2 regions of the Escherichia marmotae genome follow, and region 1 is predicted to be linked to the other one. Evidence: predicted binding sites of a transcription regulator. Region 1 holds the regulator's gene; the other holds the start of a gene.

The links. Region 1 encodes CRP, which controls carbon source genes, mostly activating them, when cyclic AMP is high. Its sites were predicted from a motif close to ATGTGANNNNNNTCACAT; they were not measured.
Region 2: the regulator CRP is predicted to act here: its motif matches at 2,757-2,774, upstream of drpB (cell division protein DrpB).

Annotation. Positions count from the first base shown of each region.
Region 1 covers NZ_CP025979.1:2,807,608-2,812,124, forward strand. Annotated here, with positions in the region: gene C1192_RS14625 (hydrolase) at 1-755, shown strand, start outside; gene C1192_RS14630 (YheU family protein) at 749-967, shown strand; gene C1192_RS14635 (phosphoribulokinase) at 1,021-1,890, shown strand; gene C1192_RS14640 (OsmC family protein) at 1,945-2,349, opposite strand; gene crp (cAMP-activated global transcriptional regulator CRP) at 2,651-3,283, shown strand; gene C1192_RS14655 (YccS/YhfK family putative transporter) at 3,334-4,517, shown strand, end outside.
Region 2 covers NZ_CP025979.1:425,582-430,098, forward strand. Annotated here, with positions in the region: gene hchA (glyoxalase III HchA) at 1-3, opposite strand, end outside; gene C1192_RS25560 (hypothetical protein) at 723-881, shown strand; gene ompC (porin OmpC) at 970-2,160, opposite strand; gene drpB (cell division protein DrpB) at 2,833-3,114, shown strand; gene C1192_RS02080 (phosphohydrolase) at 3,154-3,849, shown strand; gene dcm (DNA-cytosine methyltransferase) at 3,916-4,517, shown strand, end outside.

The sequences.
Region 1 (4,517 bases):
CACATGGTCTGGTCGAGGCAGCGCAAAAGCGTGGTTGGCTTGGCGTAGTGATGCATTTTCGCGGTTGTAGCGGTGAACCAAACCGGATGCACCGCATTTATCACTCTGGTGAGACGGAAGATGCCAGTTGGTTTTTACGCTGGCTGCAACGCGAATTTGGTCATGCGCCAACGGCTGCCGTGGGCTATTCGCTTGGCGGTAATATGCTGGCTTGTCTGCTGGCTAAAGAAGGCAATAACGTCCCGATTGAGGCGGCGGTAATTGTCTCCGCGCCGTTTATGCTGGAAGCCTGTAGCTATCACATGGATAAAGGCTTCTCCCGCGTTTATCAGCGTTACCTGGTGAATCTGTTAAAAGCCAATGCAGCGCGTAAACTGAAGGCGTACCCCGGAACACTGCCGATAGATCTCTCGCAGTTGAAATCGGTGCGCCGCATCCGCGAATTTGACGATCTGATCACCGCCAAAATTCACGGCTATGCTGACGCCATCGACTATTATCGTCAGTGTAGCGCCATGCCGCTGCTCAATCGGATCGCCAAACCGACACTAATTATTCATGCCAAAGACGATCCGTTTATGGATCATCAGGTGATCCATAAACCGGAAAATTTACCCACGCAGGTGGAGTATCAACTGACCGAACATGGCGGTCACGTTGGCTTCATTAGCGGTACGTTACTCCACCCGCAAATGTGGCTTGAGTCACGCATTCCTGACTGGTTATCAATGTATCTGGAGGCGAAATCATGTTGATTCCCTGGCAAGACCTCTCCCCCGAAACGCTGGAAAATTTAATTGAAAGTTTTGTGTTACGCGAAGGCACAGATTATGGTGAACATGAGCGTACACTTGAACAGAAAACCGCCGACGTCAAACGCCAGCTACAATGCGGAGAAGCGGTGCTGGTATGGTCGGAGCTGCACGAAACGGTCAATATCATGCCGCGTAGTCAGTTTCGCGAATAACCTGCAACCGTCGGCGGACAAGATAATAATGATAGCCAGGTCATGGAGTTACTATGTCTGCCAAACATCCGGTCATTGCAGTAACAGGATCCAGCGGCGCGGGGACCACCACCACCAGCCTCGCGTTTCGTAAAATATTCGCGCAGTTAAATCTGCATGCAGCCGAGGTGGAAGGCGACAGTTTTCACCGTTACACCCGCCCGGAAATGGACATGGCGATCCGCAAAGCGCGCGATGCCGGGCGGCATATCAGCTACTTCGGTCCCGAGGCCAACGACTTCGGCCTGCTGGAACAAACCTTCACTGAATACGGGCTGAGCGGCAAAGGCCAGTCGCGCAAATATCTGCACACCTACGATGAAGCCGTGCCGTGGAACCAGGTGCCCGGTACGTTTACCCCGTGGCAGGCGCTGCCAGAACCGACCGATGTGCTGTTTTATGAAGGATTGCACGGCGGCGTGGTTACGCCACAACATAACGTCGCGCAGCATGTAGATTTATTGGTTGGGGTCGTGCCTATCGTTAACCTGGAGTGGATTCAAAAACTCATCCGCGATACTGGCGAGCGCGGACACTCACGAGAAGCAGTGATGGACTCGGTAGTGCGCTCAATGGAAGACTATATCAACTACATCACGCCGCAGTTTTCCCGCACTCATATCAACTTCCAGCGCGTCCCCACTGTTGACACGTCTAACCCTTTCGCTGCAAAAGGCATCCCGTCGTTGGATGAAAGTTTTGTGGTGATTCATTTTCGTAATCTGGAAGGGATCGATTTCCCTTGGCTGCTGGCGATGTTACAAGGCTCATTCATTTCCCACATCAATACGTTAGTGGTGCCGGGAGGTAAAATGGGTCTGGCAATGGAGTTAATTATGCTGCCGCTGGTACAACGACTGATGGAAGGGAAGAAAATCGAGTAAATGTTCTTATATGCCGGATAAAATAATATCCGGCATCATATTTTAATCATTAAATCACGCGGCTATCACTTCATAGGAGTGGGTAATATTCACGGCTTTCTCTAGCATCAGCGCTACCGAACAATACTTCTCGGCAGAGAGATCCACCGCTCGCGAAACCGCCGCGTCCTTCAGGTCGTGACCTGTGACGATAAAATGCAAATTGATGTGCGTAAACAGGCGCGGTGCCTCTTCGCGACGTTCAGAGGTCAATTTTACTTCACAATCGACCACATCCTGACGCCCTTTTTGCAGGATAGAAACCACATCAATGGCGCTGCAACCGCCTGCCGCCATCAACACCATTTCCATCGGACTTGGCGCTTTATCGCCAGAATTACCGTCCATTAAAATCTGGTGACCCGAGGCTGACTCGCCCAAAAAAGTTAACCCTTCGACCCACTTCACACGCGCTTGCATAATCGGAACTCCATTGCGTCAATTTTCCTGACAGAGTACGCGTACTGACCAAATCGCGCAACGGAAGGCGACCTGGGTCATGCTGAAGCGAGACACCAGGAGACACAACGCGAAAGCTATGCTAAAACAGTCAGGATGCTACAGTAATACATTGATGTACTGCATGTATGTAAAAGACGTCACATTACCGTGCAGTTCAGTTGATAGCCCCTTCCCAGGTAGCGGGAAGCACATTTCGGCAATCCAGAGACAGCGGCGTTTTCTGGCTCTGGAGAAAGCTTATAACAGAGGATAACCGCGCATGGTGCTTGGCAAACCGCAAACAGACCCGACTCTCGAATGGTTCTTGTCTCATTGCCACATTCATAAGTACCCATCCAAGAGCACGCTTATTCACCAGGGTGAAAAAGCGGAAACGCTGTATTACATCGTTAAAGGCTCTGTGGCAGTGCTGATTAAAGACGAGGAGGGTAAAGAAATGATCCTCTCCTATCTGAATCAGGGTGATTTTATTGGCGAATTGGGCCTGTTTGAAGAAGGCCAGGAACGTAGCGCATGGGTACGTGCGAAAACCGCCTGTGAAGTAGCTGAGATTTCCTACAAAAAATTCCGTCAATTAATTCAGGTGAACCCGGATATTCTGATGCGTCTCTCCGCACAGATGGCGCGTCGTCTGCAAGTCACTTCAGAGAAAGTGGGCAACCTGGCATTCCTCGACGTTACAGGTCGTATTGCACAGACACTGCTGAATCTGGCGAAACAACCCGATGCCATGACTCACCCGGACGGTATGCAAATCAAAATTACCCGTCAGGAAATCGGTCAGATTGTTGGCTGTTCTCGTGAAACCGTGGGACGTATTCTGAAGATGCTGGAAGATCAGAACCTGATCTCTGCACACGGAAAAACCATCGTCGTTTACGGCACCCGTTGATCCCATCGGAGTGCCGCGTTACCTGGTAGCGCGCCGTTTTGTTTAAGCCGATGTGGCGCAGACTGATTTATCATCCCGACATCAACTACGCACTACGACAAACACTGGTGCTATGTTTGCCCGTGGCCGTTGGTCTATTGCTTGGCGAATTAAGACTCGGGCTGCTCTTTTCTCTCGTCCCCGCCTGTTGCAATATTGCGGGGCTTGATACTCCTCATAAGCGTTTTTTCAAACACTTAATCATTGGTGCGTCGCTGTTTGCCACTTGTAGCTTGCTAACGCAACTGCTGCTGGAAAAAGATATCCCCCTACCCTTTCTGCTGACGGGGTTAACGTTGATACTTGGCGTCACTGCTGAGTTAGGGCCATTGCATGCAAAATTACTTCCCGCATCGCTACTCGCCGCCATTTTTACCCTCAGTCTGGCGGGATATATGCCGGTCTGGGAACCGTTGCTCATCTACGCGTTAGGCACGCTCTGGTATGGACTGTTTAACTGGTTCTGGTTCTGGCTCTGGCGTGAGCAACCGTTACGCGAGTCGCTTAGCCTGCTGTACCGTGAACTGGCGGATTACTGTGAAGCCAAATACAGCCTGCTTACTCAGCACACCGATCCCGAAAATGCTCTGCCACCATTGTTGGTGCGTCAGCAAAAAGCGGTCGATTTAATTACCCAGTGTTATCAGCAAATGCATATGCTTTCCGCGCAAAATAATACGGACTACAAGCGGATGCTGCGTATTTTCCAGGAGGCGCTGGACTTACAGGAACATATCTCGGTCAGTTTGCATCAGCCGGAAGAGGTGCAAAAGCTGGTCGAGCGGAGCCATGCGGAGGAAGTTATCCGCTGGAATGCACAAACTGTCGCCGCCCGCCTGCGCGTGCTGGCTGATGACATTCTTTATCATCGCCTGCCGACACGTTTTACGATGGATAAGCAAATTGGCGCGCTGGAAAAAATCGCCCGCCAGCATCCGGATAACCCCGTGGGACAATTTTGCTACTGGCACTTTAGTCGCATCGCCCGCGTGCTACGAACGCAAAAACCACTTTATGCCCGCGATCTGCTGGCAGATAAACAGCGGCGAATGCCGTTACTCCCGGCGCTGAAAAGCTATCTTTCCCTGAAATCGCCAGCGCTGCGTAATGCCGGACGATTGAGTGTGATGCTAAGTGTTGCCAGCCTGATGGGCACCGCGCTGCATTTGCCGAAATCCTATTGGATATTAATGAC
Region 2 (4,517 bases), 2.3 Mb from region 1:
CATAGTGTATTCCTTATTGTTACTTCGGTAGGTTAGTCACTATATTCGCGACTGAGCTGGATGCTATATTTAACCAGGAACGTAAAACGAGTCAATATACCTAAAGCGGTAGTTAAACACGTCAGGGAAAATACATCACAGTTCACGAATAGTGTTCTCATCGAATCAACCTTATTTGCAATAAAAAACGTAAAGCGTAGCAATATATTTTAGTTCATTTTTCAGAAAAGATGAGATTGCATACTCTCGTTACATAGGGTGACTGCAAGAATCATAAATGAGATTTTTAGCAAAAAATAATGATGAAGCCGTTCTGTATAACCGTTAGTCGTGGAAAAATGATGAATCAGATTAAGCTTAACTGATGACAGATATGGTTAATTACATGCTATCAGATTCTCTAATTACAGTAGCAACCAGAAACAGGTGTGCGAGGAGTGGCTAAGGTTACAGCAGATATAATGCACCAAATATTTAAGACATAAATATAATCTTTAACAGGTAAATTAATAATAATTTATAGTCTTTTTTATATTAAGATGTTTTCAGAGGTTTTCTATGTACTGAAATATTGTTATTCCGGTGAATGTCTTTCTCGGGATGATAGGGAACTATCGCTTTATTATGCGTAGTTTTTCGCTAACGTTTCTTCAGGGCATATTCATTTACCTGGCTTTATTCCGGAATATGTAAGAATCCTGGAGCGTAGATATGTTTCTGACATGCATCGTTTTAAAGATGCACTACGTGATCAGGCTTTGCACTGTTTAGCGACTCTGGTTGAACAGAAACTGGCAGATGTTATTGTGCCGGGAGTCACCCAGGAATTGAGTTTTGTCGACATGCTACAGCGGTTGAGAGTGCCGCTGCTGGTGATTTGACGAGGGGGATAAAAAAGCCCGAGTTCAACGAGGAACGAACTCAGGCTGGATGAGTTTTTACAGTAACGTGCCGTGGCGCGTTGGCTGATTAGAACTGGTAGACTAAGCCTACAGCAACGATATCATCGGTTGCGATGCCGTTTGCTTTGTAGAAGTCATCGTCGTTATCCAGCAGGTTGATTTTGTAATCAACATAGGTGGACATGTTTTTGTTGAAGTAGTAAGTCGCACCGACTTCAACGTATTTAACCAGATCTTTGTTTGCGTAATGATGATTCCCCTGGCTGTCGAAGTTATCACCATTCAATCCGCCTAAATCCTTACCTTTAGATTGCAGGTAAGCGATGGACGGGCGCAGACCGAAGTCGAACTGATACTGAGCAACAACTTCAAAGTTCTGAGTTTTATTAGCGATGGCATCAGCATCACCGTAACCAGTCATGTTACGAGTTTCAGCGTACATGGCTGCTAAGTAAACGTTATTCGCGTCGTATTTAGCACCAACGGTCCATGCTTCCGCTGTTTCACCGCCAGCAGTTGCATCGAAGCGGTCTCCGTAACGAGTATCATGACAACCTTTGTGAACCTGATTATCGGTACGGTCAGAGTTGGAGTATGCAGCACCCAGACTTAAACCGAAGTCGAAATCATAAGAGGTGGACATACCGAAACCGTCACCATTTTCTTTAGACAGTTTACGACCATTACCATTACCTGAACCTTCCTGGCCAAACAGACCATCGCTTTCATTATTGCCTTGATATTGCAAAGCAAAGTTCAGGCCATCAACCTGACCGAAGAAGCCATTGTTACGGTAGGTTGCTACACCATTAGCACGGCCGTTCATGAAGTTGTCAGCGCCAGCGTAGGTATCACCACCAAATTCCGGCAGCATATCGGTCCATGCTTCAATATCATAAACAACGCCGTAGTTACGACCATAGTCGAAAGTACCATTCTGGCCAAAACCTAAGCCTGCGAACGCCAGACGGGTAGCAGAACCCGCTCTGTTACTTTCAGGACCATTTGCCTGCAAGTTGTATTCCCATTGACCATAACCAGTGAATTGATCAGCGATCTGAGTTTCACCTTTAAAACCGATACGGGCGTAGGACTGGTCGCCATCGCTATTCGCTGCATCATCAGCGAAGTAGTGCAGACCAACAGCTTTACCGTACAGATCAAGTTTATTACCATCTTTATTATAAATTTCAGCCGCATTTGCTGCGCCAGCAACTAATAACGCCGGGACCAGCATTGCCAGAACTTTTCTTTTCATTATGTATTCCCTTGTGATTATAATCTTCATGAATATATCAATAAGTGCCATTATCCAAAAAAAAGCACATTTGGATACTATTCTATGAAGTTCATTTTATTTTAAAGATTACATGTAACAAATATATTTAAAAGATTTCAAAATATTTCTATCTTGTTTAATATAATTCAAAATTATGAATTTCAGATACAAAAATTCATGTTATTTATGGTTGTATATCAATAGATTATTGATTTTGCGGAAGGATGGTTTGTGTCAATGAGTGTTGCACCAAAGACCCTGAGTGATCTTGCGCACATTATGAATGGCATAAAAAAAGCCGGCATCATGCCGGCCCAAAAATATAAACAAGACGATAAAGGCTAATAACGGAGTTATCATGACACAGAAAACGAAAAAGGTATAATTGTATTCAGTGCTAATATATTCAATATGTGAATTAATTAATTAATTAATTAATTAATTAATTAATTATCCACTGCCGAAAGAAAAATACTTTCTTATTTGTTTTTTCTGCAAATAATAGCCATTGGCTAAGATTTATATATTTGTTCAAAAAATGAGTGAGACTTGACTGTCTCAACTAATGTGGAAAAATGTGACTTTTATCACATAATAGTGCTAAGTCTGAATTTCCCGGGTTATCTCAAAATGGAGTACGGTTCGACAACGATGGAAGGGAGACTTTCTCGCAGCCCTGGCGGCAAACTGGCTTTATGGGCTTTCTATACATGGTGTGGCTATTTCGTCTGGGTAATGGCGCGTTACATTTGGGTGATGAGCAGGATCCCGGATGCCCCCGTGTCGGGATTTGAAAGTGATTTAGGCTCTACCGCAGGAAAGTGGTTAGGGGCATTAGTGGGATTTTTGTTTATGGCCCTGGTCGGAGCGTTGTTAGGTGGTATTGCGTGGTACACCCGACCACGACCCGTGCGTAGCAGACGCTATGAGTAAAAACTGCTAAGGTTGCGACTCATTTGCAGCGGAGCGTGTATGGATTTACAACACTGGCAGGCACAGTTTGAAAACTGGTTTAAAAACCATCAAACGCACCAGGACGTGGCCCATGACCTGTGTCATTTTCGTCGTGTCTGGGCGACAGAGCAGAAACTGGCGGCAGATGAAGACGTCGATATGCTGGTCATTTTAACCGCCTGTTATTTTCACGATATTGTGAGCCTGGCGAAAAATCATCCGCAACGGCAGCGCTCCTCATTACTGGCGGCAGAAGAGGCGCGTCGAATTTTAAGTGCGGAATTTGTCGATTTTCCGCCAGAGAAAATAGACGCCATTTGCCATGCTATCGCGGCACACAGTTTCAGCGCACAAATTACACCTTTAACGGCGGAAGCCAAAATCGTGCAGGATGCAGACAGACTGGAAGCCTTAGGCGCGATTGGTCTGGCGCGAGTGTTTGCGGTCTCAGGCTCGCTGGGTGTGGCGCTGTTTGACGGTGAAGACCCGTTCGCGCAGCATCGCCCGCTTGATGATAAACGCTACGCGCTGGATCATTTCCAGACTAAGCTGCTGAAACTACCGCAAACCATGCAAACGACAAAAGGTAAACAACTGGCGCAACACAACGCCCGTTTTCAGGTGGAGTTTATGGCTAAACTCAGCGCTGAACTGGCGGGCGAGAATGAAGGTGTGGATCATGACGTGATTCGTGCCTTTTCTCCTGCAGGCTGACCGCGTGGCCCTAAACTGAAGTAATTATGTTAACCTGTCGGCCATCTCAGATGGCCGGTTAAATCTATGCAGGAAAATATATCAGTAACCGATTCATACAGCACCGGGAATGCCGCACAGGCAATGCTGGAGAAACTGCTGCAAATTTATGATGTTAAAACATTGGTGGCGCAACTTAATGGTGTGGGTGAGAATCACTGGAGCGCGGCGATTTTAAAACGTGCGCTGGCGAATGATTCGGCATGGCACCGTTTAAGTGAGAAAGAGTTCGCTCATCTGCAAACGTTGTTACCCAAACCACCTGCACATCATCCGCACTATGCGTTTCGTTTTATCGATCTGTTTGCCGGAATTGGTGGCATCCGTCGCGGTTTTGAGTCGATTGGCGGTCAATGCGTGTTTACCAGTGAATGGAATAAACATGCGGTACGCACCTACAAAGCGAATCATTATTGCGACCCGGCTACGCATCACTTTAATGAAGATATCCGCGACATTACCCTGAGCCATAAAGAGGGCGTGAGCGATGAAGCAGCGGCGGCACATATTCGTCAGCACATCCCTGAACATGATGTTTTATTGGCCGGTTTTCCTTGCCAGCCGTTTTCCCTGGCTGGCGTATCGAAAAAGAACTCTCTTGGTCGCGCGCACGGTTTTGCCTGCGATAC